DNA from 3 places in the Lysinibacillus sp. fls2-241-R2A-57 genome. Region 2 is predicted to be linked to each of the others. Evidence: riboswitches for the same ligand, from Rfam matches in the RefSeq annotation. Region 2 holds a riboswitch; each other region holds the start of a gene.
What was found. Region 2 has a riboswitch for thiamine pyrophosphate ahead of thiM (hydroxyethylthiazole kinase). Riboswitches for the same ligand answer to the same signal wherever they lie in the genome.
Positions count from the first base shown of each region.

Region 1 (3,193 bases), on a different contig from region 2:
ATCATTAATCTGGAATCGCCATCTCCACTAGGAAGGAGAAACACGATTAGGCTGATTAGACAGATAAGTAGAATGAACAGCAACAGGAAGATTAATGCCCATTCAAACACAGCTCTAACTAATGACCACTTACTACGCCAGAACAATTGCTTGCTCTCGCGAACGGCGTTCCAGAATTGATACTTGCCTTCCAATACCATAATCGGCAGAGCATAGATACAGATTAAGTTCAATGCCAGGATAAGCAGTCCAACGATAACAAGAACGATCGTTCCGAAGGTTGTCTTCATCAGCTCGCCCGTAATAAAGTTCGGAACCGTCATATTCGGCAATAGTGTTCCGCTGATGTTGACATCAAGTAGCGGGAACAGGAGCAATAAATAGAGAGCAAGTCCAAAAACTCCGACGCGCCATAAACCTGGTAAGCTAGAGATTGCCTTGAACAATACGGGGCGGATTCGTGCGCGCTTCTCTTGAATCCCATAATAGGCAATATAGAAGAGCACAGTAAACTCTGTGTAAATGAGCATTATGGCAATTGGCACCATTACCAGTACACTAAGTAGGCCATATTTGCTGAACAAGAAGCGCAGAAGGTCATGATTGGCGGCCGCTTGGAAGCCCCCAACAGCCAGTAATTTGTTAAAAATTATGGATAATAACGGGATAAATACACTTATCGTTAGCAGTTTGTATACCAATTCAAATAAAAGAAAAGGACGGTACGCATACTTCCACACCCTTAAAATATCCCTCGTCATCTGAAAAGGCATGAATTTTAAACGATTCGTATTGGTTTGTTTAGTATTCATGGTTTTGGTTTTCCTTTAGTTAGTATCGCGGTGCATATCTCATTATATATCTACACATTTCCTCCAACAATACTGTATAGTGATAATGCACACGAAACGGAGAGACTTAATACATAAAAAGGCGACAGATTATTCATCACATGATAAAACCCCTACAAATCTCTTCATAAGTTGGTCGTCGTACTCTGTAAGCTCCGTACATACTGAACTTTTGATTGCGCTTCAACTCAGTTCTTCACTTGAAAGATGTCTCTCTATTTTTTGAGCGTGACACTTTTAGACCATCCCTTGAGTATGTAGGAGTTCTAGCTCCATTCTTTCAAGTGTGCTAAAATGTTAAGTAACTATGATTAATTTCTCCTGTTAAAACTCCTTGTATATCAAGGAAAACAGGCTGTCTTTACTACATTATTATTAGAAAATTAAAGAGTTAAACCCATTATTACCACTAGGGGAGTCTTTAAAAGGCTGAGACGTATATTGTCATATACGGACCCTTTGAACCTGATCTAGTTCACACTAGCGGAGGGAAGTGGCGACACTTGCTTTTTACTATGTAAATGCAAGGCCGCTTCCTATGTTTTTAGGGAGCGGCCTTTTTAGGTTTTATATTGTTGTCGGGTTTTTTACGCTGTAGCGGTGGAATTTTTTTGTTTACCGGCGCTTTTCTCTGTTTTAGCGGCGGATTTCACTGCTTTACCGGCGCTTTTCACAGTTTTAGTGGCGGAATTCTCTGATTTACCGGCGCTTCTCACCCTTTTAGCGGCGGATTTCTCTGATTTACCGGCGCTTTTTACTGTTTTAGCGGCGGATTTCTCTGGTTTACCGGCGCTTTTCTCTGTTTTAGCGGCGGATCTCACTGATTTACCGGCGCTTTTCTCTGCTTTACCGGCGGAATTCACTAGTTTACCGGCGCTTCTCACCCTTTTAGCGGCGGAATTCTCTGATTTACCGGCGCTTTTCTCTGTTTTAGCGGCGGATCTCACTAGTTTACCGGCGCTTCTCACCCTTTTAGCGGCGGATTTCTCTGTTTTAGCGGCGGATTTCTCTGATTTACCGGCGCTTTTCTCTGTTTTAGCGGCGGAACTCCCTAGTTTACCGGCGGAACACCAAATTTACCGTTATTAACGATTAAATTCATATTTTAAAGGAGTGGAAATTATGTCAATTCGAAAATTAACAATCATGGCCTTACTAGTAGCTATTGCCGTAGCAGGTTCTAGCTTTGTCTCAATACCAACGGGAATTGCACGTGCCTACCCTGTACAGCATGCCATTAATGTTATTGGCGCTATCATTCTTGGACCAGTGCCTACTGTTATGGTCGCCTTTGTCACAGCAATTATTCGTATTTTAACAGGCACAGGCTCATTATTAGCTATACCCGGCAGTGTCATTGGTGCTTTATGTGCAGCTCTAGCCTATAAATACAGCGGCAAGCAGTGGCTAGCAGGTGTCGGTGAAATATTCGGGACAGGTATTATTGCCTCACTCATTGCAGTACCTTACGCACACTTATTAATGGGGACATCCGTTGCTGCTTTATTTTTCATGCCAGCCTTTTTAACTTCAAGTACTATTGGTGCTGTCTTAGGCATTGTCATTGCTAGCAATTTGCGTAAAACAGTATTTGTAACTAACCTTAACACTCTGCTTAAATAATGATTGGTTGCAATATAAAAACGTTACTTCTTAATGGCAATTCATTAAGAAAGTAACGTTTTTTATCCAACTAAATTCATCCATACTTCAACGGTAATCCCATTTCATGAGCAATTAGTAAAAAGTCTTTTTTGCTTATTTCAAAATGACCAAATCTGAATTTATAACCATATTTCGATTTATCTTCTACAAATTCTAAATAATCTAAGATCCTTTTTATCGGTACAGCCTTTGCCTCTTTATAAAAGTCTATATCTCTTCTAAAAGGAATAAAATTTTCTGCCATTTGGAACTCGTATATTCGCTCGTCTTTTATTCTTCCAATTGCGGTAAATGCTCTTACAGGCTCGTTACCATCTAGACTTTTTTTAGGAGAATAATAAATGATCCAATCTCCTTTTTGCATTCGTTTCAAAGGTCTTTCTTTACCGTGGCATAACTGGCCGAATCCTCCCTCAACCCCTTTTTGAACATGATTGAGAGATACCACGCCAATCCAATATTTAGGGTCTCTTTCAATCGTAGGATATTGAGACATAGCTTTCATCTCCTTTTATTTTGGCATCATCGTTAATGATTTTACTTTTCCTGTGCACGATTTTCATATACTTTTGTCAATATGCCTTTCAATTGCTCTTTTTCTTCTAATGAAAGTACATTTAAAACTTCATTCTCAGAAATCGCAAGGGTCTTCAACAATTCTTCTGCCAAATTTTCAC
Region 1 is NZ_JARVRU010000080.1:12,737-15,929, reverse strand. It holds gene QRN68_RS13735 (glycerophosphodiester phosphodiesterase) at 1-812, opposite strand, end outside; TPP riboswitch at 1,253-1,360, shown strand; gene QRN68_RS13730 (hypothetical protein) at 1,452-1,940, shown strand; gene thiW (energy coupling factor transporter S component ThiW) at 1,974-2,474, shown strand; gene QRN68_RS13720 (EVE domain-containing protein) at 2,551-3,012, opposite strand; gene QRN68_RS13715 (MarR family winged helix-turn-helix transcriptional regulator) at 3,054-3,193, opposite strand, start outside.
Region 1: linked by a shared signal. The riboswitch ahead of QRN68_RS13730 (hypothetical protein) and the one ahead of thiM (hydroxyethylthiazole kinase) in region 2 are both predicted to bind thiamine pyrophosphate.

Region 2 (3,193 bases):
TTAATGGGAAGCCCACTTCCAAGAAAAGCAGTTAGTGCAGCGGAGAACGTACAGCCTGTACCATGTGTATTTTTTGTTGCAATACGAGTGGACTGCATGGAAAATGATTGACCATCTTGCAAAAATACATAGTCAATAGCATAATATTTATCGGCTAAATGACCGCCTTTAATAATGACACATTGAACGCCCATTTGTAAGAAGATGTAAGCCACGTCCTGAATATCTGCCAACGTTTTAATTTTTCTTCCAGAAAGTGTTTCAGCTTCAGGTATGTTCGGTGTTACGATTGTTGCTAAAGGAAGTAAATACCTACGTATTGCAACAATTGCTTCTTGCTGTAATAAGCTTTCGCCACCTTTTGCAATCATGACTGGATCGACAATTAGTGGAATATTTACTTCGGCTAAAATATGTGCGATTGATTGAATTATTTCGGAAGAAAATAGCATTCCTGTTTTAATAGCACTAATTGAAAAATCCTCGATTAGTGCTTTAAGTTGTTTTTCAACAAAGCTAACTTCAATTGGTAAGACATCCGATACACCAAGTGTGTTCTGGGCAGTTAAAGCTGTAATAACAGACGTTCCAAACACCTTTAATTCCTGAAATGTTTTTAAATCAGCTTGTATGCCCGCACCGCCACCACTATCTGAACCAGCAATTGTCGTTACAATATGCATCATTCTTCACCATCCTTGGAAAGACGATGTAGTTCATTCAATATTGTTATTTGAAAATCGCCAATGTAATGAGTCGCAGAAGCGGCTTGTTCTGCCACTTTTTTATAAAGCGATAAAGTATCGACCAATTGGTAATATGGTTCATTCCCTGCGGTGTAGGCGGCGCAACAAATAGCACTTAATAAGCAGCCAGTTCCAGTGACTTCTGTCATTTGAGAATTTCCACCTGTAACCCATTGATGCTGTTTGCCATCAGTAATAAAATCCTTTTCACCGGTCACAATAACAATACAATTGTAGAGTTGAGCTATTTGTTTTGCCTCAACTTCTAATGAAATTGAACCAGTACCACTATCTACGCCTTTTTGTTGCCAGTCTACATTGGCAATCGCTGCAAGCTCTCCGATATTACAACGAATTGCTGCAAATTTTATTTCCGCCAATAATTGCTGTACCGTCTGTTTACGGTAAGAAGTTGCACCTGCAGCAACAGGATCTAAAACAACGGGAATGCCCTGAGCATTTGCCTTTTTTCCTGCAAGTAGCATTGATTCTTTCATCTGTTCATTAAGGGTACCGATATTTAACAATAAGCCTGAAGCAATAGCGACCATTTCTTCAACTTCATGACTGTCATCAGCCATGACTGGCGAAGCGCCTATTGCTAATAAGCCATTTGCTTGGAAATTTGCCACAACATAATTGGTAATGCAATGAATCAGTGGATTTTGTTTACGGATATTTTGAATAATCAATTTAAGTCCTCCTCTAATGGATGGACGTAAGCATGCAAAAAAGGCCCTTTTTCGTGCAGAAAAAAACACGTAAAAAGAGCCTTTCATCAATGAATTAGATGTGAATTGCTCCCTACGTCAGTATTAACTAACAGGTTCAAAGGGTCAGGTTTTACCTTCTCAACTCTAAATGAGTCCCCCTGCAATCTTGCTTTTAGTTGACCAAAATGTACCATATTTTTCTTTAGTGTTCAATAGAGAGTTTTTTTGAACTAAGACGTGACTGATGCCATATAGCAGAGCATGATAGTTGTCATGACTTTTTAAAATTGAGTGCCTTTCATTGAAAATGATAAAAATTGAGTTTTATAATGAGCATAGCAAAAGGGGGCATTTGCCATGAAACGACAAGATTTAATCGCACCAGAGTGGTATAACATTTCAGAGGAAATCGAAAAATATGCACAGGATTCTACAAAAAATGCATTGATCGTTTATAACGAAAATGAGGAAATTCAATACATTACATATGCTAGTTTACTTGAAAAGGCGAATCAGGCAGCACATGTATTTACATCTTATGGTTTAACAAAAGATGATGTTATTTTAGTCATGGTACCAAGATCAGTTGAAGCGTATATCGTTTATCTTGCGGCCTTAAAGGCGGGGCTAACGATTATACCAAGCTCAGAGATGTTGAGAACTAAAGATATTGAATATCGAATCAATCATGCTAATGCAAAAGGCGTTGTTGCATTTGAGCCTTATGTTGAACAATTTGATGCTGTTCAAAATTCACAAGGCATACAGAAATTTGTCATTGGCCATGCACATGAATCATGGCAGCCGTTGCTTGAAAAAATGCAAAGCCAACCAACAACCTACATAAGTTCTACACCTACTAGAAGTACTGACATTGCATTTTTAGCCTATACGAGTGGTACAACAGGCAATCCAAAAGCAGCCGTACATACACATAGCTGGGGTTATGCACATTTACGAACAACTGCACCGAATTGGTTAGGTGTTCAAGAAGGTGACATAGTTTGGGCTACAGCAGCTCCAGGCTGGCAAAAATGGATTTGGAGTCCGTTTCTCGCTACATTAGGAAGTGGTGCAACAGCATTTGTCTACAAAGGTCACTTTGATGCGACAACATACCTCACGCTGCTTGAAAAATTCCATATTAATATTCTGTGCTGTACACCAACCGAATATCGATTTATGGCAGCACTTGAAAATTTACAAGATTTCAATTTAAGTGCAATTCGTCAAGCCGTGTCAGCAGGCGAGCCTTTAAATAGTGAAGTGATAAAAGTATTTTCGGAGGTCTTGAATTTACAAGTGCGAGATGGTTATGGACAAACAGAAAATACGTTACTTGTTGGTACAATGGTAGGAATGAAGGCTAGAATTGGCTCAATGGGTAAACCTACTCCGGGAAATACTGTTGAAATTATCGATGATTTTGGAAATCCAGTTGCAATTGGAGAAGTTGGAGATATTGCTGTACACCGTGAAACACCCGCGTTATTTAAAAAATATTTAAATGATCTAGAACGTACAAATTTACAATTTAGAGGCAATTGGTATATTACCGGAGATCGTGCATATAAAGATGAAGATGGTTATTTTTGGTTTGAAGGACGCGGAGATGATATCATTATTTCGTCTGGCTATACGATAGGACCATTTGAAGTAGAAGATGCATTATTGAAGCATTCAGCAGTTAAAGAAACTGCAGTTGTTGCGAGTCCAGATGAGGTTCGTGGAAAT
Region 2 is NZ_JARVRU010000021.1:40,448-43,640, forward strand. It holds gene thiD (bifunctional hydroxymethylpyrimidine kinase/phosphomethylpyrimidine kinase) at 1-683, opposite strand, end outside; gene thiM (hydroxyethylthiazole kinase) at 683-1,438, opposite strand; TPP riboswitch at 1,531-1,629, opposite strand; gene mbcS (acyl-CoA synthetase MbcS) at 1,817-3,193, shown strand, end outside.

Region 3 (3,193 bases), on a different contig from region 2:
CTCGCGCTTTTTAAGGTTTTGATTTCTAATCACGTTATTTTTCAGGTTTAATATAAGGAACGATTTGTGCAGTGGCTCCTACTGAGGCACCACGGATAAAATCTTGATTCTCTAAGGCTTTAAAATTATTTGCTTTGCCAGTGAGCATTACCCCTAAAATTTTCACTTCATCAAACCGTTTATTTTTATTTGAATTTAAAAACTCCTGAATTGTTTCGTTATTTTCATTAGCATCATATGTTTTAAGTGAATCAATAAAGCCATCGTAGGATTTTTTCGGTGAATCTGCCGGATCAAAGCCATAAACCTCTAAACCAGCAGGTCCTGTACTTTCATCAACAATTGGTGATGCCATATACAACCATACGATGTTTAAATTGCTAGGAATTTTTTCTTGTATTTCATTTAATGTATAAGGTTTATTGAAAGAAACGGCAACTTCTGCAACGTGATTCTCCATTTGCGAAATTTCGCTTAGTTCGTTTGGTACATCGTCAAAGTATTTTTGAATAGATGGATGATAAAATGTCGCAGATTTAGTCTTTGTCTGTTTATCGTATTCATAGTACTCTGAATCAGACCAATAAAATCCTGGTACTAACTCGTTATTATCAACATTGCCTCGGAACCAACCGAATGAACTAGTAAGTGTGCTCCATGGAACCATATAACCATTAATATTCTTAGAACGGTTTGTAATGATATTTCCACCAAACATTGATGAATTACTCACCGTGACTTGAGAGTCGATTTGAATATTAGGTTCTGCAATGTCATTATGTAAAAAAAGCTGTTCTTTAAGTCTTTGAGAACTTTTCGCTGCAAAAAAGGAACCAGTTTTATAAAAAACAGGTAAGAGAATTAATATGACAACAATTGAAGTGATGATAATTTTTAGTAACTGTTTTCGTTTAGCCTTTTTTAAAGCGTTATTTAACGAAGTTTCCATCAAAGTTTACCTCCTATTTTTGAGTGAATACATTTACGTGCACGATATAATTTTTGCTTGACGCTATCTACTTGAATATCCAACAAAATAGCAATTTCTTCATATGACAAATCATAGTAATACTTTAAAAAGAATATTTCTTTATATTCTTTTTTAATGTCTTTTAACAAATAGAAAATCTCATCCTTATTTAGCAACGTCTCAAAATTATAATCGGTGTGTTGGAGCTTAGAGTATATTTCCTCGGTGATGTAAATGTTTTTCTGCTCCTTTTTCCTTTTTAAGTCAATATATTGATTGAGCGATACCCTAAAAAACCAAGGACGTATATTGTTTTCTGTTAGGCTATCTAATAGCATGTATATTTTGTAATAGGTGGTTTGAATAATATCTTCTGCATCTTCTTTTTTGGCTCCTTTCGCTAGTAATAGATTGAACACTTCCTCTCCTAAATGGATTAGATAGGAGGTTAGTTCATTTTCTTTTTTCATTGCTGATCCTCCTTACTCTTATACAACGAATGAGTGATCATAAATGTATACACTTAACTATAAAGTTTATTTTGGAATAAGGGCTATGTTTGACATTGCTTTTTGAAATGATATGACAATATAATGCTTTAACATGAAAGAGACCCTTGTCATTTACAGATAGATATGGGTATAATAATCACGAAAAGTTCATATGGAAAGAATGTAGGGGGGCTGGTAGTTGCCAGCTGAGATTGTGTCCGATAGACGCTGACCCTTTGAACCTGATTTGGCTCGTACCAGCGTAGGGAACATCTATTCAAAAAAAAGAAAGTTTTTGATACTGATTGTAAAACGTCTGGGAGGAATCCTGGGCGTTTTTTTTATGTTTTTGTTGTATGTGCAAGCCTTGGGTACATACTAATTGTGAATACGCTTTCTTCTGGTGGAAACATTCATTCATGAACACTTTCACATTACTTACTGGGAGGATTAAACATGAAAAAATGGTTATTGATTCTGATGGCTACACTTTTAACATTAGTGGGTTGTAGCAAAAAAGAGGAGACAAAGGATAAAAACGATGCGAATGCATTAAAAAAGGTATCGGTCGTGCTAGATTGGACACCGAATACAAATCATACAGGTTTATATGTAGCGGAAAAACTTGGCTACTTTAAAGAACAGGGCTTAGATGTTGAAATTTTATTACCTGGCGAAACGGGTGCAGATCAACTAGTGGCGTCTGGTAAGGCTCAGTTTGGCGTAAGCTACCAAGAAGGGATTACACAGGCACGTGTGCAGGATGTACCTTTAGTATCGATTGCAGCGATTATTCAACATAATACTTCTGGCTTTGCATCCACTGCATCTAAAGGGATTACGTCACCGAAGGATTTTGAAGGTAAAACATATGGTGGCTGGGGTGCACCACTTGAAAAGGCTGTCCTACAATCACTTATGCAAACAGAAAATGCGGATATTAATAAGTTAGATATTGTCAATGCAGGTGATTTGGATTTCTTCACAATGATGAAAAAAGATATTGATTTTGCCTGGATTTATTATGCATGGACAGGGATTGAAGCAGAACTTCGTGGTGAAAAATTGAACATGCTTTATTTAACAGATTATAGTGATCAGTTAGATTATTACACACCTGTACTTGCTACAAATGAAAAAATGATTAAGGATGATCCAGATACAGTCAAAGCGTTTGTCGCTGCTGCAGCAAAGGGCTATGAATATGCGATAAGTCATCCGAGTGAGGCGGCTGATATTTTATTAAAAGAGGTACCTGACTTAGATAAAGACCTTGTGCATAAAAGTCAGGAATGGCTAGCAGATAAGTATCAAGACGATGCGGCGCAATGGGGCGAGCAAAAGCTAACTGTCTGGGAGAACTACGCAAAATGGATGGCCGACAACAAAGTTTTAGAGGGCGAATTTAACGCAGAACAAGCATTTACAAATGACTTTTTACCGAAAAAGGAGACAAAATAACATGGCAAACTCATTAATTAGTGTACAAATTATCCCGAAAACTGAAAAATATGAAGATGTTATTCCATTTGTCGATGCAGCGATTGCCGTTATAGACGCATCAGGGGTGAAATATGAAGTTCATCCATTAGAAACGACAATGGAGGGTGAGCTATCGACTTTATTACAAATCATCGAAAAAATGAATGATAAGATGATAGAGCTTGGTGCTATTAATGTCATTACTCAAGTGAAAATTTTATATCAACCATCAGGTATTACAATGGGTACA
Region 3 is NZ_JARVRU010000016.1:61,543-64,735, reverse strand. It holds gene QRN68_RS03255 (sigma factor regulator N-terminal domain-containing protein) at 35-949, opposite strand; gene QRN68_RS03250 (RNA polymerase sigma factor) at 949-1,440, opposite strand; TPP riboswitch at 1,637-1,747, shown strand; gene QRN68_RS03245 (ABC transporter substrate-binding protein) at 1,918-2,922, shown strand; gene QRN68_RS03240 (thiamine-binding protein) at 2,924-3,193, shown strand, end outside.
Region 3: linked by a shared signal. The riboswitch ahead of QRN68_RS03245 (ABC transporter substrate-binding protein) and the one ahead of thiM (hydroxyethylthiazole kinase) in region 2 are both predicted to bind thiamine pyrophosphate.